Regions from separate parts of the Rhizobium sp. PAMB 3182 genome, predicted to be linked through region 1. Evidence: riboswitches for the same ligand, from Rfam matches in the RefSeq annotation. Region 1 holds a riboswitch; each other region holds the start of a gene.
What was found. A riboswitch is a leader RNA that binds a small molecule or an ion and turns the genes downstream of it on or off. The one in region 1 is predicted to bind cobalamin.
Positions count from the first base shown of each region.

Region 1 (7,502 bases):
GCACCGTACCCTTCGTTTCCGCGCCCGGCGCAGAGACCGCAAAGCCGGTCGCGTTGATCACCACATCCGGCGCAGCCTCGGTAAAGATGGCCTCGACCGTTCCGGCCGAAACCGGATCCTTGAGGCTGGACACAAACACCGGCAGTGCCCGAACGCCTTCGGCCGCCAGCGCCTCGACAAGCGTCTCCACCGGCTTTGTCTCGCCGCTCTGCACCAGTGCGCGGTAGAAGCAGATGGCGGCGGTTGGTGCGCCCCCTCTCCCCGCTTTCGGGGAGAGGGCTGGGGTGAGGGGCAATGCGACGCTTGCATCCGGCTGCCCCTCATCCGCCCTCCGGGCACCTTCTCCCCGCACGCGGGGAGAAGGAAGAGCGGCCAGGTCTTGCCACTCCGCCACCGAAATCACGCCCCTGCCCGGCCACCAGAGCCCCGCCTTCAAAAGCGGCTTGGCCGGTTCCGGCCTTTCGCCGCCATTGAGCAGCGCCGCACAATAGTCGAGAAACCCGCGCGCATTCTCTTCGCCGCCCTCGATCAGGTAGGACCACAGCGCCGCATGGTCGTCGGCATCGAGATTGGAATAGGGCCGCAGTCCGTCATCGGGCTTGTCGTCGCCCGGCAGCACGGCAATCAGCGCACCATTCCTGCCTGCCGCGGTATGCAGCGCCTCGATCGCATATTGGAAATAACTGGCCCCGCCGAGCGCCCGCACCACGATCAGCCTGGCATGCCGCGCCGTGCGCTCGACATAGGTGTCGACCGACATCGGGTGCTTGAGGCTCATCAGGCTGGCAAGCCTCAGGCTCGGCCCCTCCCCCTGGCGCCGGTAAGCGCCGGCAATCGCGGCAAGCTCCGTGTCGGCCGCGGACAGGAAGAGGATATCGCCCGGCGACTGGCCGAGATCGATTGCCTCTTCGCTATCGGCAATCGAGCCTTTCTGGGCGAGCAGCAGGTGCATGATGCATCAGGCCGCGGCGGCGATGGCAGCACGCACGGCATCCTCGTCGATTTCGTGAAGACCGATCACCACGAGGCGCGAGCCCTTGGTCTCGCCCGGCTTCCACGGCCGGTCGAAATAATGCTCGATCCGGCTTCCCACCGCCTGGATGACGAGGCGCATGGCCTTGCCGGGCACTTCGACGAAGCCCTTCAGCCGCAGCACGTCATGCGCATCGATGACGCCTTTCAGCTTTTCGACGAAGGCGGCCGGATCGGCAAGCGCGCCGAGTTCGACGACGAAGCTTTCGAACTCATCGTGGTCATGATGATGATCGTGCTCCGCGCCTGAGGCATGCAGCGCCTCATGCTCCAGTTCATGATGGGACTTGCGGTTGACGATGTCATCCTCCGTGCCCGCGCCGATGCCGAGCAGCACGGCAGACGGCACCTCACCGCCGCGCGCCTCCACCATCTTCGGCTTGCGCGAAATCGCATTGGTCACCGTCTCGCGCACCATGGCGATACCGGCGGCGTCGAGCAGATCGGCCTTGTTGAGGATGATCAGGTCGGCGGCTGTCAGCTGGTCCTCGAACAGTTCTTCCAGCGGGCTCTCGTGGTCCAGGTTGTCGTCCTGCACGCGCAGCGCATCGACCTTGTCGTGATCGTCGGCAAAGCGGCCGGCGGCGACCGCCGCGCTGTCAACCACGGTCACGACGCCGTCGACGGTCACCTGCGTCTTGATGTCCGGCCAGTTGAAGGCGGCGACCAGCGGCTGCGGCAGCGCCAGGCCGGAAGTCTCGATGACGATATGATCGGGGCGGTTCTCGCGCTCCAGAAGCTTCGTCATCGCCGGAATGAAATCGTCGGCGACGGTGCAGCAGATGCAACCATTGTTGAGCTCGACGATATCGTCCTCGGTGCAGTTTTCCGCGCCGCAGCCCTTCAGCACCTCGCCATCGACGCCGAGATCGCCGAATTCGTTGATGATCAGCGCGATCTTCCGACCATCGGCGTTCATCAGCATGTTGCGGATCATCGTCGTCTTGCCGGCGCCGAGAAAGCCGGTGATCACCGTTGCCGGGATTTTTTCCTTCATCATGATCCTAACCCTTCATTTTCAGCGGCAATCCCGCCGCGATAAAATAGACTTCTGCCGCTGTCTCCGCGGCCATCTGGTGGAGCCTGCCGGCGTGATCGCGAAAGGCCCGCGCCATGGCGTTCTCCGGCACGATGCCGAGGCCGACCTCGTTCGACACCAGGATGATCCGGCCCCTTGCCTGCGGCAGGTAATCGGCGAGCGAGCGCGAGGCCGCTTCGACGTCCATATCCGCCATCATCAGGTTCGAGACCCAGAGCGTCAGGCAATCGACGAGAATAACACGCCCCGGATCATCGACCGAGCGCAGACAACCGATGAGATCGACCGGCTCCTCATGCGTCGTCCAGCCGTCACCGGCTCGCTCCTGCTTGTGGCGCGCGATGCGGTCACGCATCTCGTCGTCATAGGCTTGGCCCGTCGCCAGGTAATGCCGGTCGAGGCCGGACTGTCGGGCAAGCCCCTCGGCGAACCGCGACTTGCCCGAACGGGCGCCGCCCAGCACCAGGACGGCGCCGGGCGGTGTCGTCGTCATGCGGCAGCTCCCGCGATCTTGCGGTTGGCAAGCCCCATCAGCAGACCGAGCACCAGCCAGAAGACCAGCGTCGTCGCCAATGCTGCGACAGCGAACTCGGCGGCGAGGATCGCCGGGACGTTGCTGTCGATGCTGTCGGGTTGCGGCGCGCCCCAGAGATGCGGCGCGGCAATCAGCACGAGGCCGAGAACCTTGGCCCAGGCCTCTTCACGCAGGGCCAGAAGCCAGATGCCGGCACCAGACAGTACCACCGCACTCAGCCACCAGATCTGGCGGGCGTCGAGATCGGCGGCCGGAAAGCCCGGCAGTTCCGGCGGCAGGCCGAGAGACGGCAGCAGGTGAACGGCCAGCCAGGCGCAGGCGCCCCAGAAGATGCCGTTCGCAAGCGTGATGTCGCGGCCGGAGACAAGACTGATGCCGGCAAGCAGCAAGGCAAAACCGGCACCGGCCACGAGGTTGGCCATCAGCGTTCCGCCAAAGCGGCTGACGCCGAAGAGCATGCCGCTCTCGTCGTGGCCATCGTCTTCCGCACCATGCGCGAAAGCTGGAGACGGCAGGAAAAGCGATCCGGCGAGTTCGCCGAATGTAGAGTTTTCAGCCTTGGCGGAATGCTCGTGCTCGGGCGCTCCGCCTTCATATTCCTCTGCGTGAAGAATAAGAGGCACGACTTTGACCTGCTGCGCGACGGTCATCACACCACCGGCAACAAGCCCGGCCACCAGAGCGGCCAGGAGATATTTGACAATCATGACAGGTGACCTTCGTCCTTAGTGGCAGGGAAAGCCATAGGAGTGGCGCACGTCATGGGCAGTATCGTGCAGAACCGCCGAATGCGCGAGACCGACGCCGAACACCAGGAACGCGCCGAGAAGGAGCGCAATGAAACCGGCCTTCTGACGGTCGGAAACCGAGAGGGTAGAAGAAGATGCGATCGTAGCCATGACAACCTCCGTGCTGGCATACTGGAGGAGCCTCCTCCGAGGTTTGGGCGAATGCCCGGCACGATATGGCAGGTCTCCTGGCTCGCGGTTTCAGGCATTTCTGCCAGCAGGTCTCCCTCGCCTTCCCGGAGTTTGATGGCAGATCGCGAAAGGCGGACGATTCGTAGACAATAGAGGCGTCCAACCCCGGTTCACGCGACTGCCACTCCAGTGGCTTTTTCCGCCGAAGGCTTTCCTGCCCGCCTGCCGATAGCGCAGACAGCCGGCAGTGCGGCCCTTCGAAGGAATGGAAGACCCTCGCCACTCTACAGTCGCGGGGTCGGCTGCGATTGGAACGCCCTGCTTGGGTCCGTCCCGTCACATTCCCTTTTGATCCCGATTGGCGATTGCCGTTCGGGAACCATCCGTAATTGCAGATGATTATGGATTCCCTTGCCGCCTGTCAATTGCGTGGAAGCGACAGAGACTGTTCTCTGACCGCGGATTGAAGGAAAGCCTCAAATCCCGCTTGCCCGACCGCCAAACCGGTGCAACCTTCCCTGTGGGAAGACCCCAAGACCGCAAAGGACCGCGCATGACGCAAAACAGTTACGACTCCGGACGGTTGAACCTGCCCTTCGTTGGCATTTCCACCTTCGGCAAGCGTCCCTACGAGCCGGACTGGTCGAAGATCGAAGCCGATGTCGCCGTCATGGGCGCGCCATTCGATTTCGGGACGCAGTGGCGGGCCGGCGCCCGGTTCGGACCGCGGGCGATCCGCGAGGCTTCGACCCTGTTTTCCTTTGGTCATGCCGGCGCATACGATCACGACGACGGCGTCACCTATCTCGACGACGTGACGATCGTCGACATCGGCGATGCGGACATCATCCACACCAATACCGAGATGAGCCACGCCAACATCGAGAAGGGCGTGCGCGCCATCCTCGCCGCCGGCGCGCTGCCGGTCGTGCTGGGTGGCGATCATTCGATCAACATCCCCTGCATCAATGCCTTTTCCGATCAGGGGCCGATCCATGTCGTGCAGATCGATGCCCATCTCGACTTCGTCGACGAGCGGCATGGCGTGCGCAACGGTCACGGCAACCCGATGCGCCGCGCGGCCGAAAAGGACTACGTCACCGGCCTCTCGCAGATCGGCATCCGCAACGTGTCCTCGACCGCGAAGGAAGGATACGAGACGGCGATCTCGATGGGATCGGACATCATCACCGTGCGCGGCGCGCGCAGGCTCGGGACCGAGGCGCTGCTTGAGCGAATTCCGGCTGGCATGAACTATTATCTGACGATCGACATCGACGGTTTCGACCCGTCGATTGCGCCCGGCACCGGCACGCCAAGCCATGGCGGCTTCCTCTACTACGAGGTGCTCGACATCATCGCCGGCCTCGCCGAACGCGGCAACGTCGTCGGCATCGACCTCGTCGAGGTCGCCCCCGACTACGACCACACCGGCACCACGGCAATCCTGGCGGCGCAGGTCTTGTTGAACACGATCGGGCGGATCTTTCATTTCCGGAAGTTGAGGGCGGGCACCTGAGGGGTATCGCCAAGGTCCAAACACCCCCTCTCTTGGAATTTCTAACACTTAGCTGACGCTAAGATGTTGAAATTCCATTCTCCCCCGCCAAGGGGGAGATGGGAGCCAGCGGCGCTATCAGCACTTCATCTCTCCCCTTGCGGGAGAGGATACAAAATCATGATCTTAGCTTCAGCTAAGTCATAGATTTTGTTGGTGAGGGGGTATTTCAGGCGACGTCACCCAACCCGCATCACCCCATCGAGCCAGTCCTTGTCCAGGACCGCCTCCAGCTCCGCCGCCACCTCGTCGAGCGCCGCGTCGACGCTCGACGCATAGTTCGTGCGTTCGCCCGAAAGCCCGAAGCTCGACAACAGGCCGGCGCGGTAGGCGTCGCTGGAAAAGAGGCCATGCAGATAGGTACCCATCACCTTGCCGTCCGCCGACATGGCGCCATCCGGCCGGCCATCGATCGTCACCGGCACCCGGGCGCAGTCCGGTCCCTTCGTTTCCCCCAGGTGGATCTCGTAACCTGCGAGTGGCGCCTCATACTCCGTCGACCAGGCCGATGAATTGCGCACGGTCTTTTCGGGCGCCATGACCGTTTCGACGTCGAGAAGGCCGAGGCCCGGCGCCGCGCGCACGTCTCCCTCGATTCCGTCCGGATCGAAAACCATTGTCCCCAGCATCTGGTAGCCGCCGCAAATGCCGATCACCCGGCCGCCACGGCGATGGTGGCGCACGATATCTGCGTCCCAGCCCTGCGCGCGAAAATCGGCAAGGTCACCGATTGTCGACTTCGAACCGGGAATGACGACCAGGCCCGCGTCGTCGGGAATGCGTTCGCCCGGCCTGACGAAGACCAGCTCGACGTCGTCTTCCGCCGCCAGCGGGTCGAGATCGTCGAAATTGGCGATGCGCGAGAGAACCGGCACGGCCACCTTCAGCGCCCCCGTGCCGCGCCGCGCCAGCCGCTCCAGCACGACCGAATCCTCTGCCGGAAGGCGTGCCGCCGCCTTAAGCCACGGGACGACGCCGAAGCACGGCCAGCCGGTAAATTCACCGATCGCGGTAATACCGTCACCGAAGAGTGACACATCACCGCGAAACTTGTTTATGATATATCCGGCGATCGTCGCCCGGTCTTCCGCCGGAAGGATCGCATGCGAACCGACCAGCGAGGCGATCACCCCGCCCCGGTCGATATCGCCGACCAGCACCACCGGAACGTTCGCCCGCGTCGCAAACCCCATATTGGCGATGTCGCCGGCCCTGAGGTTGATTTCCGCAGGCGAACCAGCCCCCTCGACGATGACGAGGTCGGCCCCTTCGCCGGTAATCCGGAAGCTCTCCATAACCGCATCAAGCAACTGCGGCTTCAGCCGCTGGTAATCGCGCCCTTTCGCCTGGCCGAACACGCGGCCCTGCAGGATGATCTGGCTGCCGATATCCGATTGCGGCTTCAGGAGCACCGGGTTCATGTGCACGGAAGACGGCACGCGCGCTGCCATCGCCTGCAGCCATTGCGCACGGCCGATCTCGCCGCCGTCATCGGAAACGGCGGCGTTGTTGGACATGTTCTGCGGCTTGAACGGACGGACCTTCAGGCCCCGGTTGGCGGCAATCCGGCAGAGGCCCGCGACAAGGACCGTCTTGCCGACGTCCGATCCCGTTCCCTGCAGCATGATCGCTTTCGCCATGGTCGCTTCATCCCTCCGTCAAAGGCTGAAAGGGATAAAGCGATCGCGGGCAATTGCAATTGCCCAATGCGTAAAAGATGAAGGGAGGAGCGACATGGCCGGGCCAGAAAAGCCAAGGCCGCGCAATCCCCAAAGGGGACGCGCGGCTCTTCGGCAACAGTGACGGCACGTACTTCAAAACTAAAGCCGTTCAATCTCCGGTACGCAATACCCGATCCGGAGACTTGGAGCGGTTTGAGCCGCTGAAATGGAGTTATATCGGCAGTTCGTTACCGGAGCGTTAGCGGCGAATTGCCAAAAACCCCATATGACAATTTAAAGGTCCCATTCGCACCAGAATTGATACAAGTATATGTTTTTAAATGAATTTTATTTTTCAGTGACAAAACGACATGCGACGGACCCGGCCCGTGGTCAGTCAAGGCAGGCCATCGCGGTTGATTTATCGCCCACATGACCTACCCTACGTATTGAGCAGGTCGAAAATGCGCCTTGGGAACGGGCGCGCGACCATTTTCCGGCGTCCTTTTCGCCATCTTTCACCGTCTTCGCCGACCGATCGGACGCGGGCACGTGAACGTAAGAATTTGCCCCAAGGGTCGGGAGGCATGCAGTGGCCCCCATGACCGATAAAGACGAGCTGCAGGAGGTTGGAGGCCCCCAATGACGATGAAGACAATCATCACCGCCGCCGCATTTGCCGGCGCGGCATGCGCCCTGTCAGGAACGGCGAAGGCTGCCGAATGCGGCGATGTCTCGATTGCCGAAATGAACTGGG
Region 1 is NZ_CM128607.1:3,934,288-3,941,789, reverse strand. Features, by position in the region: gene cobN (cobaltochelatase subunit CobN) at 1-952, opposite strand, end outside; gene cobW (cobalamin biosynthesis protein CobW) at 959-2,032, opposite strand; gene cobU (bifunctional adenosylcobinamide kinase/adenosylcobinamide-phosphate guanylyltransferase) at 2,037-2,564, opposite strand; gene ACU5AZ_RS18870 (CbtA family protein) at 2,561-3,313, opposite strand; gene ACU5AZ_RS18865 (CbtB domain-containing protein) at 3,332-3,505, opposite strand; cobalamin riboswitch at 3,556-3,925, opposite strand; gene speB (agmatinase) at 4,080-5,045, shown strand; gene ACU5AZ_RS18855 (cobyric acid synthase) at 5,264-6,724, opposite strand; gene ACU5AZ_RS18850 (ABC transporter substrate-binding protein) at 7,394-7,502, shown strand, end outside.

Region 2 (7,502 bases), 1.4 Mb from region 1:
GATGATCGCGTCTGCGGTCCGGGCCTCCAACATCGGTGGTTTCGGCCATACGGCGGAGGCGCTGAGCGCCGCGCTCGACGACCTGCAGGCGGCGACCGACTGGCTGCTTGCGGCGCTTGCCGCGGGCAAGGTGGAAGACGCGCTTGCGGGCGCCACGCCCTATCAGCGGCTGTTCGGCCTTGCGCTGACCGGCTGCTATCTCGCCAAGGGCGGACTTGCAGCAACTGACGACGGCAAGCAGGACAACCGCATCGCGCTCTGCCGTTTCGCCGCCGAAAACATGACCGGTGAAACCTCGGCATTGAAGCATCGCGTGATTTCCGGTGCGGCAAGCCTCGCCGCCGCCCGCGCCTGCCTGTGAGAACGACCATGACCGACCATATCCTCGTTGAACGTCCCGAAGCCTATCCCGGAGTGCAGGTGATCCGCTTCAACCGCCCGGAAAAGAAGAACGCGTTCACCCGGGACATGTATGCCCGGATGACCGATGCGCTGCACACGGCCAATGGCGAGGAGCGCATCCGCGTCACCGCCTTTCTTGGCACCGATGGCTGCTTTTCGGCGGGCAACGATGTCGCCGATTTCCTCGCCGTCGCGATGGGCGGCAACATGGGCACGGAGGTGCTCGACTTCCTCGCTGCCCTCGTTCATTCGGAAAAGCCGCTCGTCTCGGGCGTCGACGGCCTGGCCGTCGGCATCGGCACGACGCTGAACCTGCATTGCGACCTGACGCTTGCCACGCCGCGCAGCCTGTTCAAGACGCCTTTCGTCGATCTCGGCCTCGTGCCGGAGGCCGGATCGAGCCTCATCGTGCCGCGCGTTGCCGGCCATCAGCGGGCCTTCGCGCTGCTTGCCGCCGGCGAAGGCTTTTCGGCAGACGAGGCGCACATGGCAGGCCTGATCTGGAAGATCGTGCCGGAAGCCGAGATCGAAACGGCAACGCTGACGATGGCCGCAAGGTTGGCGACAAAGCCGCCGGAAGCCCTGAAGATCACCCGCGGCCTGCTGCGCGGCGACAAGGCGGCGCTGTCGCAGCGCATCCACGAAGAGGCCAGGCATTTCGGCGAACGACTGAGAAGCGCCGAGGCGCGTGCCGCCTTCGAGGCCTTCATGCGACGCTAGGCACGCCACGGCCCCAAACCGATCGCTGTTCGGAGCCTAACCCACCGATTTCATGACCAAAACTCCCATATCTGACAGTCCGTCTCAGCCAATTCTTAACATTTGCTCGTCAAAGCTGCGTATCCTAAACCGGTTCACGACCTGATCGCGGTATCCGGTTCACGGCACAACGAGCAAGGGCCTTATGCACAGCACGTCGCTGAACACCAGCACAGCACAGACCACCTCCCTGTCGTCCCCTCGCATCCTGCAAATCTGCGAAGCGCTCATGTGGATCAGCGCCGCACTCTGCGCTGCCTGGTTCGTGCTGTACATGACCCTCGGATACAGGGTCGCCGCGGTCAGCGTTGGGGTTCTGGGCCTGGCGATGGTCACCTCCCTTCTGATGCTGAAGGCAGGCATGGTGCAAGCCGGGCTCCTCTTTTCGCAAATCACCAGCTACATCTTCGTCTGCCATTTCGCCCTGTGCTTCGACATTCCGGACGCGGACACGCCGCGCATCCTGCATATCTACCTGCTGGTGATCGCCCTTGTCGGCTACGTCAATTACCAGCGACAACGCTCATGGCTGCAGATCGGCATCATCGCGGCCTGCCTTGCCGGCTTCGTCTTTTTCGCGAGCAGCAATTTCAGCATCCCGGCTGCGACCCCGATCTCCGGCACGGTTCGCGGCCCCCTGGCCATCATCAATGCCGGAATCCTGACAACGCTGTTTTCCGGTATCGTTGTGGTCCTGCAGACGAACGCCGCCGAACAAGGCGGTCTTGTGCGGGAGTTGCTGCTCGGCGTCAGCCGCGGCGAATTCGAACTCTTCTACCAGCCGCAGGTCGACCGCGGCGGCCGGACAATCGGGGCCGAGGCCCTGTTGCGCTGGCAACATCCCAAACGGGGCTACATCTCCCCGGCCGAGTTCATTCCGCTCGCCGAGCGCAGTGGCATCATGCCGAAGATCGGCAGCTGGGTGCTGAAGGAAGCGTGCCAGACGTTGTCGGCGTGGAACGCCAACGCCAGCACAAGGCACCTGACGTTGGCGATCAACATCACCGCCGACCAGTTTCTGCTGACGGATTTCGTGCAACTGGTGGAGGGTACCGTCAGGACCTATGGCGTCGATCCGAAGCGGCTGAAGCTGGAGCTGACGGAAAGCGTGTTCGTCGCCGATGTCGAAGGGCTGGCCGCCAAGATGACGGCCCTGCAGGATATCGGCATCGGCATTTCGCTCGACGACTTCGGCACCGGCTACTCGTCGCTCAGCTATCTGCGCCGACTGCCGCTCACGCAATTGAAGATCGATCGCAGCTTCGTACGCGGCGTGTCGGAAAACGAACTCGACGCCTCGCTTGCCAAGACCATCGTGCAGATGGGGCACGATCTGAGCCTCGACGTGCTGGCGGAAGGCGTGGAGACGGAGGCGCAATACCGCTTCATGCTCGACTGCGGCTGCAGCGCCCTCCAAGGCTACTATTTCGGCCGTCCGATGACTTTGGCCGATTTCGAGCTGCGGGTGCCGACGACCATCTGACGGTCCAGCCGGCTCCGCGCTGCTCGAAGTTGATCGAGGCCTTCGTCAGGCCTCGATCTCGACATCCGTCAAGGGACGCGAGCAGCAGGCGAGGATGTAGCCCTCATCGATCTCGTCGTCGAGAATGCCGCCATTGTGCTGCATGTCGACCTTGCCCGACAGGCACTTGACCCGGCAGGTGCCGCAGATGCCGGATTCGCAGGCCGCGCCGATGCGCACGCCGTTGGCACGGGCCGTCTGCAGCACGGTAAAGCCCGGCTGACACTCGACATTCTTGCCGCTGTCGGCGAAGCGCACCTTGAACGACGGTTCCTCGTCCTTGTCCTCGTTGACCACGATCGGCATGTCGGCGATCGGGGCGGCCGTCGCGAAGGCCTCCTGGTGATAGCGGCTCATGTCGAAGCCGGCGGTCTCCAGCGATTCCCGCACCGTCGCCATGAACGGCTCGGGTCCACAGCAGAACACCGTGCGGTCGAGGAAGTCCGGCGCCAGCAGCGCGATCTTGGCCTTGTCGACCCGGCCCTTGAGGCCCGACCAGAACTGCGAACGCTCCAGCTGCTCGACGATCAGGCCGAGCGAGAAGTTCGGCATGTAGCGCGCCTTGTACTCCAGCTCCGAGCGGAAGATGATGTCGTTCGGCGAACGGGCACAGTGGATGAAGGCGATGTCGCTGTCCGGTTCGCGGTCGCCGAGGTCGCGGGTCATCGACATCATCGGCGTGATGCCGGAACCGGCCGAGATGAACAGGTACTTCTCGCCCGGATGACGGACATAGGAGAAATCCCCGCGCGGGCCGTGCGCCTTGATCTTCATACCCGGATAGAGGCTTTCCTGCATCCAGCGGGTGCCGATGCTGTCCTTCTGCGCCTTGACCGTGACGGCCAGCATGAAGGGCCGCGAGGGGCTGGACGACAGCGTGTAGGTGCGCAGCACCGGTTCCGGTCCGACCGGCAGTTCCAGCGTGACGAACTGGCCGGGCAGATAGCGGAACCAGCGGTTCTCCTTGTCCGCCCGGAAGGTGAAGGTCATCGTGTCCGGCGCCTCCGGCGTCCAGCCGACGCATTCCAGCATGTCTTCCTTGTCGCTCCAGGGGAGCATTTCGTCGACATGCTTGAAGGGAGCTTTCTTCACGCTGCTCATTACGCGACAACCGACAGCTTGGTCTGATCGCCCTGCAGGCGGTCGATCATGAAGTTGGTGTACCACTCGACGAACTGCATGACGCCGCCTTCATGGTCGGGCGAATACGGACCCGGCTCATAGGCCGGCGAACGGATGCCGAAGGCGTTTTCCTCGACGATGCGGCGGTCCTGGTCGTTGGTCTCGTTCCAGACGTGGGTCAATTCCTCGAGGTCGTAGTCGACGCCCTCGACGGCATCCTTGTTCACCAGCCACTTGGTCGTGACCATGGTCTCTTCCGGACCGAGCGGCAGCACGCGGAAGGAGATCGCGTGATCGCCCAGCATGTGGTTCCAGGTGGTCGGATAATGGAAGAGCAGCATGGTGCCGATGTTGCCGACGGTGACGTCGGAGGACAGCGGCTTCTTCACTGCAGGCTTGCCGGACATGGTGTAGCTGACGGCGCCTTCGATCAACGGCATGCGGGCGGCGCGGAACTGGCCGCTGTCATGCATCTTGAACTGGCTCGGCAGGCCGGCGTCCTCGCAATGCTTCCAGTGGGCAGCGATGACAGGATCATCGCCCGCGCCCTGCGTGCCGGTAACCGACGGGGCTTCCGGGTATGTGCGGCAGAGCTCCGGATGGTTGCCGGCGCAGTGGTAGCATTCGCGGTTGTTTTCCCAGACGAGCTTCCAGTTGCCCTTCTCGATGATGGTCGACTGGTGGGCGATCTTGGCTTCCTTGAGACGGTGCGGCCCGACATAGGCATCGACCATTGCGCGGACGGGTTCAAAGTCGGGAGCGACCTTGGCGAGACAGACGAAGATGTAGCCGGCCACCGTTTCGCAATGCATTTTCTTCAGCGAAAACTGCGACTTGTCGAAGTCGTCACCCATCTGCCGGGCAAACAGCAGCGAGCCGTCGAGTTCGTAGGTCCACTGGTGGTACGGGCAGACAAGCTTGGCGGAGGCGCCGCGCTCGGTGTTGCAGACGCGCGAACCGCGGTGACGGCAGGAATTGTGCAGGGCGCGGATGACACCGTCGCGGCCACGCACGACGACGACCGGATAATCGCCGACCTGAACGGTGAAGAAATTGCCTGCCTTCGGGATTTCGCAGTCATGGCCGATGAAGAGCCAGTCGCGATACCAGATCGTTTCCATATCCAGCTTGAAATAATCCGGATCGGTGTAGAAGGCCTGCTCCAGGCTGAAGCCTTCGCGACGGTTGTTCAATTGCCGCAGCACAGTGTTACGAATATCCATGACCCATCCTCATGCGCCAAAAAAATCAGTGATGCAGACAACCGACAGGTCACGGCCGGCTGGGAGCACCGACAGTTGGAGACCCCGGCCGGTTGCTGCGGCCAAGTTTCAAAATCCATGCTTCAGGCTGGTTTCCGGGCTGAAGAGCCTCCCGTCGCTGCGGGAACTGGCCGTTCCGGACCATGCCGGTGGTTCTTGCGCCAGTTTCAAGCTCTTATACCGTTGCTAGGCAGCGCCGGATTTTCACCGGCTTTCCCAATTTTCCGCCCTCCCTAGCAGGGCGAGACCTTGAGCCTGAACACACTATAGTTGGGAACCGACGTCGCAGACACGCTGCCAGCGACACGCGACACGACAATTGACGACACGCAAGAACGTCGCAGACGGGACAGGCAAGCGGTCGAGGACGGCTCTTAACCGGCGGTTAACCACGTTTTGCGACGATGATGGACCATAGCGGAGCCCTGCACGTGTCCGAAGCCATGAAGACCAGATATTACCAGGCGGCGGAGAAAAAGCCGAAGCTTCCCGGACAGGCGGTTCACTCCGAATTCCTGCGCACCGGCCGCATCGTGCGCAGCAAGGAAAACTGGCTGGAAGAGGAACGGCGCTACCTCACCTACGAGGAGGTCGCCCAGCGCACGGGCAAGATGCTGATGTCCGCCGGCGAACGGACCCATGAACGGTTGAACCGGTTTCACAAGTCGATCCAGTTTCCGAAGATTATCTTTCACCGCACGTTCGAGCAGAGCCCGCATCTCGGCTATTGTCACATCACAGCCGCGCGGACGAACCATCCGCGCTTCAACGAGGTCATCTGGGCGTTCTACATCGCCAACTTCTTCTCCGAAATCGGCGGCACCGACGCCTTCTTCGGACGTCTGAACCTCAAATATCCGCGCATGTACTTCGCCGTGGCCGTCAACCAGAACCAGCCGGTCCCCGCAGAAAGGCCGGCGCAGACCAAGCCACGGACGGCGATGGCACAGCTGCCGGCGCCGCCACGCCTGCAGATCGACCGCAGCATCAACAATGGCGGCATCCTCTTCCAGACGCACGAGAAGAAGGAAGCGGTCAAGAACGTGCTCCTGCTCGGCGCCCGCGACGAAGCGCTGAGGCGAATCATTCAGGCGCTCTGACGCACCCGGTACCCCTACCCTGCTCCGATCGGACGCAGTTGAACACCCGGCCGTTCCGGGCTAAGGACATGCGCATTCCGAAGACCGGTGAGCCATGGCCCGCATTATCGACATCACCCGAAATCCCGACGAGGCGATTGCCGCGGCCCTGCCTCTGCTGGAGGCCGGTCGGCCGATCGCCATGCCAACCGAAACGGTCTACGGGCTGGCTGCGGATGCGACAAACCCAGCGGCCGTCACCGCCATATACGAGACCAAGGGCAGGCCGCGCTTCAATCCGCTGATCTGCCACATGGCCGACAAGGCGATGGCGGAACGCTATGCGACCTTCGACCCCGTTTCGGCGCAACTGGCGGACGCCTTCTGGCCCGGGCCGTTGACGCTCATCCTGCCACTGAAGGAAGGCTCCGGCGTCCATCCCCTCGCAACCGCCGGGCTGGAGACTGTCGGCGTGCGAGTCCCACGCGGTTTTTCCGCCTCGCTGATCAAGGCCTTCGACCGTCCGCTCGCAGCCCCCTCGGCCAACACGTCCGGCAAGATCAGCCCGACGACCGCCGCCCATGTGGACGAGGATCTCGGCGAGAGGATCGATCTCATCCTCGACGGCGGCCCCGCGAAGGTCGGGCTGGAATCGACCATCGTCAAGGTGGACGGCGATGTCATCCGGCTCTTGCGTCCGGGCGGCATCAGCGCCGAGGACATTTCCAAGGCGACCGGCCTCGAGGTCGTGCGCCATGACGGCACGAATGCCGAAATCGAAGCGCCGGGCATGCTGCTTTCCCATTATGCGCCGGGCGCCTCCATGCGGCTGATGGCAGACATGCTGCTGCCGGGCGAAGCGCTGCTGACCTTTGGCGGCAAGCGCCTGCCCGGCATCGAATATGCGCTCGGCATCTTCGACTTGAGCCCGTCCGGCGATCTTGCCGAGGCGGCGGCGAGCCTGTTCGGAATGATGAAGGAAGCGGACGCGACGGGCGCGAAGACGATTGCGGTCACCGCCATCCCCGGCCACGGGCTCGGCGAAGCCATCAATGACCGCCTGGCACGCGCCGCCGCGCCGCGCACGCCCGAAACCACAGGAAAGACGCAGGATGACCAGTGAGCCCCTTTCGCCCGCGCTCCTGAGCCGCTTTGCGGCCATCGTCGGCGAGCGCCATGCAATCACCGAGGCTTCGGACATCAAGCCGTTCGTGACCGAAGATCGCGGCCTCTATTTCCGCAAGTCGCCGCTGGTGCTGCTGCCGGGCTCCATCGATGAGGTCTCGCAGATCCTGGCGCTCGCCACGGAAACGGGAACGCCGATCGTGCCGCAAGGCGGCAATACCGGGCATGTCG
Region 2 is NZ_CM128607.1:1,182,261-1,189,762, forward strand. Features, by position in the region: gene ACU5AZ_RS06000 (acyl-CoA dehydrogenase) at 1-361, shown strand, start outside; gene ACU5AZ_RS06005 (crotonase/enoyl-CoA hydratase family protein) at 370-1,122, shown strand; gene ACU5AZ_RS06010 (putative bifunctional diguanylate cyclase/phosphodiesterase) at 1,307-2,644, shown strand; gene ACU5AZ_RS06015 (2Fe-2S iron-sulfur cluster-binding protein) at 2,690-3,784, opposite strand; gene ACU5AZ_RS06020 (aromatic ring-hydroxylating oxygenase subunit alpha) at 3,784-5,028, opposite strand; cobalamin riboswitch at 5,137-5,334, opposite strand; gene ACU5AZ_RS06025 (DUF6656 family protein) at 5,511-6,167, shown strand; gene ACU5AZ_RS06030 (L-threonylcarbamoyladenylate synthase) at 6,262-7,269, shown strand; gene ACU5AZ_RS06035 (FAD-binding oxidoreductase) at 7,259-7,502, shown strand, end outside.
Region 2: it holds a riboswitch for cobalamin, as region 1 does, so the genes downstream of both, ACU5AZ_RS06020 (aromatic ring-hydroxylating oxygenase subunit alpha) here and ACU5AZ_RS18865 (CbtB domain-containing protein) in region 1, are expected to answer to the same signal.

Region 3 (7,502 bases), 1.3 Mb from region 1:
CGCGGGAAAGCCAGCGCACCAGCGGCCTTATCTTCACGCTTGACGGCGTGTCATTGGCATAGGTTGAGCAGACGACGGAATTGGGTTGGCCGAGGCGGCCGAGCGCAAGAGCAAGGTCCCAGGCGACGCGTTCCACGCCGCCGACAGTACTGAATTCCTGAATGATCTGTGCGACCTCAAATTCCATGCCCAACTCCAAGACAAACCGTCCCAAAAAGCGCCGGAGGTCGATTAAGGTGTAAGACGCAGCACAGTATGTCCCGTTTTGGGATGTTTCATCCCGGAACACGTTGATATCATAAACTAAATTTAAAGGATGTGAATGGGAGGGCGGCGCTTCCGGACATTAAATTTTCGTTAGGAACTGACGGGTGCGACAGCCGCCTATCCATTCGGCGGCCGTCGTTTCCGAAGGAATTATCGAGGCTTAGTTGCCCATCTTCGGCATGGCGTCGTGGTTCATGCCGTCCATCGACTTCATATCCATGCCCTTCATGTCGCCGCCATCGTTGCCGCTGGCATTGCCGACTGCGAACTCGACGTCGACGGAGCCGGCCTTTTCGAAGACCAGCGTCGCCTTGACCATGTCGCCCTCCTTGAACGGCTTTTTGACATCCATGAACATCACATGCAGGCCGCCCTTCTTCAGCTCGACGGTCTTGCCGGCCGGGATGGCGATGCCGTCCGGCAGCTCGCGCATCTTCATGACGTTGTTTTCGACCGACATCTCATGCATCTGCACGTTGTCTGACCGGTCGGACTTGATCGCCACCAGCCGGTCGTCCGTGCTGCCGTGATTGATGATCTTCAGATAGCCGCCGCCAACCTTGGCGCCGGGGATCATGGCGCGCGAGTTGGGATGGATGATCTCGAGATCTCCGACCTTGAACTCGTGCCCCCAGGCCAGCGGCGCCGTCATGAGCGTGACGATAAGCGTGAGCAGACGGATTGTCGTGGTTTGCATAGTGTTTCCTTTTCCTGGATGTGTTGGGTTGAATTGGCTGAAAGCGTGATTGGTCAGGTGAGGGGCTGCCTTCGCGGCGCAGCCTCGTCGTCGATCGCGCCGGCGATGGCGGCGATCCGCTTGCGGTCTTTGATGGTCACGAGTTCCGGGGTGGAGAAATCGATGAGCCCGGCGCGCTTGAAGCCGTTCAGGTTGCGGCTGACGGTTTCCAGCGTCAGGCCGAGCCAGTCGGCGAGGTCAACCCGCTTGAGGTAGAGGCGAAAACTGCCGCCGGAGGGACGGGCGCCGTGGCCGCGGCGTCCGAACTGACCGGCGAGATCGAGGATCGCCAGGGCGACCCGCTCCTGCGCCGTCCGGCGGCCGAGCAGGGTGATGTGGTCCTGCAGCCTTTGCGTGAACTCCACGAGCGCCCTGGCCTGGCCGCCGCCGTCGCGTCCATCTTCGGCGATGGTCTCGATCCGGGTGAAGGCGAGCGCCTCGGCGTGACAGCCGAGCTGGTCCGTCACGCCCTTTCCGAACACGCGGCCGGGGCCGAGAATGTCGAGTATCTGGCGGCGTCCGTCCTGCAGGGTCTGGTGCAGCGCCACGCATCCCTCGCGGATGACGAGGAGTGCCCGTCGTCCCTTGCGCTCGATGGTGATCGCTGACCCGGCTTCGAAGCGGTTGAATGTTTGTGAGTATACGGCGACAAGCGGCCTTTGCGGCCCGTTCGCCGATCGGGCGGACGCGTTCGGGTCCGCGGTGATCCTCTGTAACATGATGTGTCGATCCGGCATGGGCGCCGGCAGAAGCCGTCAGGAGACGGAAGTCCGGCGCGAACTGTGAAAGCGGCCGCGCCAAGGCGGCTGCGGTTCAGACAGAAATGCCGGAAAGGGGAGGGGCGCGCGGTGATGCGTTGGGCGGGAAAAGCTGGCGGTAGAAGGCTTCCCGATAGGCGGGCAGCCGCTCGGTTCCGCTTATACGGACCTGCGGACCGCCGACGGAGGGCGGGACCACGAGCATTGATCCGGCGCTGATGCGGCACGCCTCGCAGCCATGGTCGTGCACATGCTTCTTGCCACCGGCCTCGTCGTCGAGGGCGCTGTCGCAGATGAACGGAATGGTGCCGTCCGGCAGCGCATAGGCGGCCAGTTCCGAGGCGGGTATCTGAGAGGCAAGTACGGGGGATTTATGCGCGAAGCCGATGGCGAACACGGCCAGCGCACACAGAATGTGCAACAGGTTCCTGATCGTCCCGATCCGCCGTTTCATCGATGCCCCACTCGAAAGACGGGCATCGAATATCACCCGGCCTTCGAAATGACAATGCGGCAATTTGGGCGTGCATTTCTGCCTGTCGAGAGTTGAATCGGAAAAATCCCTGCTCTACGACTGACGGCGATGGTTCCGCCATATCCCCGAAACCGGGACGGCGGATGAAAAGGGAACATGGTGAGGCGTACCCATCAGGGACCGAGACCATGGCTGCCCCCGCAACTGTGAGCGGCGAATGACGCCTTGATGCCACTGGCTTTGAAGAGAAGTCGGGAAGGCAGGCCGAATGAAGACCCGCGAGCCAGGAGACCTGCCATCATCGCCGGGCATTTCGCCCATTCTCATCACTTGCCGCGCGGTGGGCGCGGAAAGGAGTCAACATGCATATCGAACCCGGCGTCGTCGACGGCGCCAAGATCGTTCTTTCCTACGCAACGGCAGCCGGAGCCCTCGGGCTTGGCCTCAAGATGGCGGTCGACACCGTCCGTCACGATGGCGGCGTCGCAGCGCTTACCATGCGCAGCACGGTCACGACCGCGCTGGTCTTTTCCTTCTTCCAGGTCCTTCCGCATCATGCTGTCGGCGTTTCCGAGGTGCACCTGATCCTCGGCTCGACGCTGCTGTTGATGTTCGGGGCGGGGCCGGCGGCGATCGGCCTGGCGCTGGGGCTCTTGATCCAGGGCGTCTTCTTCGCGCCCCTCGACCTGCCGCAATACGGCATCAACGTCACCACGTTGCTCGTGCCGCTCTGGGCGATCGGCGCGGTGGCACGCCGCATCATTCCGGCCCGCACGGCCTATGTCGACGTGACCTACAAGCAGGCGCTGGCGCTTTCGACCACCTATCAGGGCGGCATCGTTGCCTGGGTCGCCTTCTGGGCGCTCTACGGCCAGGGCTTCGGTGCTCAGAACCTTGCCGCCGTCGGTTCGTTCGGCATCGCCTATATGAGCGTCGTGCTCATCGAGCCGCTGATCGACCTCGCCGTGCTTGCCGCCGCCAAGTCCTTCGACAAGGCAAGCCGCGGCCCGCTTTTCGCGCGTCGCCTGCATCAGGCCGGCTGATCGCGGTCGAACGAAACCGGAAGGGCGCGGTCTGTGGGCTGCGCCTTTCCCTCTTCGAAGGCCCGGGCTTCACGCCAGAGACACGCGCGTTTGATGGCCGGCCCCTTGGCGTTCGGGCGGCGATGCGCTAGACCTTCATTTTAGTAAACTCGTTTCTATACTAACGATATGTGGAGGGTGCCATGGCTGGCAGGCTGGTGATCGTCGGGGCAGGGCAGGCGGGCTTCGCGCTGGCAGCCAAGTTGAGGGCCCTGAAGGACGAACGTCCGATCACGATCCTCGGCGCCGAGGCGAGCCTTCCCTACCAACGCCCGCCGCTGTCCAAGAAATACCTTCTCGGCGAGATGAGCTTCGACCGCCTGCTGTTCCGGCCGGAAAGCTGGTTCGCCGACAACAACGTCGACATCCGCCTGTCTGCCTGGGTCGAGGAAATCGACCGGGCCGCGAAGACCGTCCGAATGCAGGACGGCACGCAGGTCGAATACGAGACGCTGGCGCTTGCCACCGGCGCCACGCCGCGCAAGCTGCCGGAAGCGATCGGCGGCGAGCTCGCCGGCGTCTTCACCGTACGCGACAAGGATGATTGCGACCGGCTTGCCGAGGCGATGACGCCCGGCCGCCGTCTGCTCGTCATCGGCGGTGGCTATATCGGCCTGGAGGCGGCAGCCGTCGCCCGCAAGCTCGGCCTCGAGGTCACCGTCATCGAAATGGCGGACCGCATCCTCAAGCGCGTCGCGGCGAAGGAAACCGCCGACATCATGCGCGCCGTCCACGAAAGCCACGGCGTCGTCATTCGCGAGGAAACCGGCCTGCATCGCCTGATCGGCGAGGACGGCAAGGTAACCGGCGCCGAACTCTCGGACGGCTCCACCATTCCCGTCGATCTCGTCGTCGTCGGCATCGGCGTCACGCCCAACGATCGCGCCGCCGCGATGGCTGGCCTCGCCGTCGCCAACGGGATCGTCGTGGATGCGCACTGCCGGACCTCCGATCCCTCCATCTACGCCATGGGCGACTGCGTGGTCTTTCCATGGCAGGGCGAGGAGATCCGGCTCGAAAGCGTCCAGAACGCCGTCGACCAGGCCGAGGCCGCCGCTGCCGTCATGGCCGGCGGCGATGCGGCATACGACCCGAAACCATGGTTCTGGTCGGACCAGTACGACGTCAAGTTGCAGATCGCCGGCTTCAACAGGGGCTACGACGAAACCCTGCTGCGCCCCGGCCAGCGGGAAGGCGCCGCTTCCGTCTGGTATTTCCGCGATGGACGCCTGATCGCCGTCGACGCGATCAACGATGCCAAGGCTTATGTGACCGGCAAGAAGATGCTGGAGAGCGGCATCAACCCGGACAAGACCGTGCTCGCCGATCCGGCCTCGGACCTGAAGGCATTGCTGGGCTGAGGCCTCGGCCCGCGTCTTGTGTCCCGATTTGCGACTTTGACCCCGTCATTTTGCGGCAAATGCGGGTATCGTTAAAACCATGCAGCCCCTGTTTGCAGATCTTTAAGGTATCGAGACTTAAATCATTGGCATTCAATGACATGACGTCAGGAACGGGCAAATGGAAAGCGGGAACACAGAAGAAAGACGCAGGGAGCACCGCATGCGGTCGCTCAAGGCGGGACGCATCGTTTTCAATCACGAATACAGCACCATCAACTGCACGGTGCGCAACATGTCGGCGACGGGCGCCAAGCTGCTCGTCGAAAACGCAATGCAGATCCCCGAGACGTTCGAACTCGTCTTATCCGACGACACCCGGCATGCCTGCGAGATCAAGTGGCGCAAGCTGAAGGAAATCGGCGTCGCATTCGTCTCCTGAGATCGCCTCGCAATTTTTCCTAAAAAATATCGTCAAGCAAGGAACCAACGGCCGATCGGCGCGTTTTCCCACCGAACTCGAAAGAGAACGGGAAAGGAAACAACGTGATCCGCGCTTTAATACTTTGGCTCTTGGGCGTGCCCTTCGTGGTCGTTCTGCTGATTTGGTATTTCTTCTTCTAGGAGAGACGCGGATTGATAAAGGTCCCCGTCAGGAAGCGGATCTGCCATGTCGCCCCCCCTCCGCCCCGGCAGATTCTGTTCCTGAAATGAAAACCCCGCAGACATGATGTCTGCGGGGTTTTCTTCATGCTTGGGAGGCGATTTCGCTCAGTCGAGCTTGTCGAGAATTTCGGCCGCCTTGCCGGCGCTGACGCGGCGGATTTCGGCCTCGTCGCGGCGGTTGGCGAAAATCTCGGTCGCCATCAGCTGGTCGGCGAGATCGGTCGGCAGCGACAGCAGCACGCGGGCATCCGCGGCATTGATGCCGGAAAGGTCCGAACGCTTGGCCGTGATCATGCCGCCGGCCACCGTATTGTTGGTGTCCGGGTCGATCAGGATGAAGGCGCCCGTGAAGCGGTTCTGCTCGTAGGGGTCGAAGATCGCCGCCTCGTCGAAGGAGAGGTGCACCTTGCCAATGGCATTCATCGTGAAGGCTTCGTCGGTCTGCTCCCACTTGCCGGACTTCAGGTCCAGGCGGCTGACCGGCTGGACCTGCACGCGCTGGCGGCGCGAACCGGACTTCAGCCAGTAGCGCTTGCCGGGCTGGATGCCGTCCGGCTGCAGCGCGACGATCTGCGCGTCGAAGGAAAGGCCCGTCTGCGGCTGGCTGTCGAGCGAAACGATCATGTCGCCGCGCGCGACGTCGACCTGCCGGTCGAGGACGAGCGTGATGGCATCGCCGGCAACGGCGGCGTTGCGCACGAGGTCGAAGGTGACGATCTGCTTGACGTTGGCGATCATGCCCGACGGCAGGATGGCGACGCTGTCGCCCGGCTTGACCGCGCCGCCGGCGACCGTGCCCTGATAGCCACGGAAGCTTTCGCCCGGACGCGACACGCGCTGCACCGGCAGGCGGAAGCCGACGGTCTGCGCGGAGCGGACGGTGGCGAGTTCCAGCGTTTCGGCGAGCGTCGGGCCGTCATACCACGGCATGGACGCCTTGCCGTCATAGACGACGTTCTCGCCTTTGAGCGCCGACATCGGAATGGCGGTCACCTGCTTGACGCCGAGCGACAGGGCGAGCTCGCGGAATTCGTGCGCGATGCGCTCATAGCCGGCCTTGTCGTAGCCGGTGAGGTCGATCTTGTTGACGGCGAGCACGAACTGGCGGATGCCCATCAGTGTCGCGATCGTGGCGTGCCGGCGGGTCTGCTCAAGGATGCCGGTGCGGGCATCGACCAGAAGCACGGCGAGATCGGCGGTCGAGGCGCCGGTCGCCATGTTGCGGGTATACTGCTCGTGGCCGGGCGTGTCGGCGACGATGAAGGAGCGCTTGTCGGTCGAGAAGTAGCGATAGGCCACGTCGATCGTGATGCCCTGTTCGCGTTCGGCCTGCAGGCCGTCGAGAAGCAGCGCGAAATCGGGCAGGCCGAGGTCGTTCTGCTTGCCCTTCGAATCGCGCTCGAGCGTCGCGGCCTGGTCTTCCTTGACCGCCTTGGTGTCCCAGAGAAGGCGGCCGATCAGCGTCGACTTGCCGTCATCGACCGAGCCGCAGGTGATCAGGCGGAGCGGGCGCGAATCGCGGGTGGCTTTTTCCGGCGCGGCTTCCGGGATGGCGGAAACGGCTGCTGCTGCAATGGCGGTCATCTCAGAAATATCCTTCGCGTTTCTTCTTTTCCATCGAACCGGCCTGGTCCCTGTCGATCGCACGGCCCTGGCGTTCGGAGACGGTGGCGATCTCCAGTTCGGCGATCACTTCGTCGAGTGTGGTGGCATTGGAGCGGATACCGCCGGTCAGCGGCCAGCATCCGAGCGTGCGGAAGCGCAGCATGCCTTCCTGGATCTGTTCGCCCGGAAGCGGCTCGAAGCGCGGATCTTCCGCCCACATCAGCATGCCGTCGCGCTCCACGTATTTGCGCGGCTTGGCATAGTAGAGCGGCGGCAGCGGAATGGCTTCGGCCTGGATGTAGCGCCAGATGTCGACTTCGGTCCAGTTGGACAGGGGGAAGGCGCGCACGCTCTCGCCTCGGCGGATCATGCCGTTATAGACGTTCCACAGTTCCGGGCGCTGGTTGCGCGGATCCCATTTGTGGTCGGGCGTGCGGAAGGAGTAGATGCGCTCCTTGGCGCGGCTTGCCTCTTCGTCGCGGCGCGCGCCGCCGAAGGCCGCGTCGTACTTGCCGGCGTCGAGCGCCTGGCGCAGCGCTTCCGTCTTCATCACGTCGGTGTGGTAGGACGAAC
Region 3 is NZ_CM128607.1:1,024,025-1,031,526, reverse strand. Features, by position in the region: gene ACU5AZ_RS05280 (glycosyltransferase family 4 protein) at 1-187, opposite strand, end outside; gene ACU5AZ_RS05275 (copper chaperone PCu(A)C) at 428-964, opposite strand; gene ACU5AZ_RS05270 (helix-turn-helix domain-containing protein) at 1,018-1,722, opposite strand; gene ACU5AZ_RS05265 (hypothetical protein) at 1,817-2,215, opposite strand; cobalamin riboswitch at 2,329-2,550, shown strand; gene ACU5AZ_RS05260 (energy-coupling factor ABC transporter permease) at 2,599-3,279, shown strand; gene ACU5AZ_RS05255 (NAD(P)/FAD-dependent oxidoreductase) at 3,462-4,679, shown strand; gene ACU5AZ_RS05250 (PilZ domain-containing protein) at 4,840-5,100, shown strand; gene cysN (sulfate adenylyltransferase subunit CysN) at 5,430-6,908, opposite strand; gene cysD (sulfate adenylyltransferase subunit CysD) at 6,910-7,502, opposite strand, start outside.
Region 3: it holds a riboswitch for cobalamin, as region 1 does, so the genes downstream of both, ACU5AZ_RS05260 (energy-coupling factor ABC transporter permease) here and ACU5AZ_RS18865 (CbtB domain-containing protein) in region 1, are expected to answer to the same signal.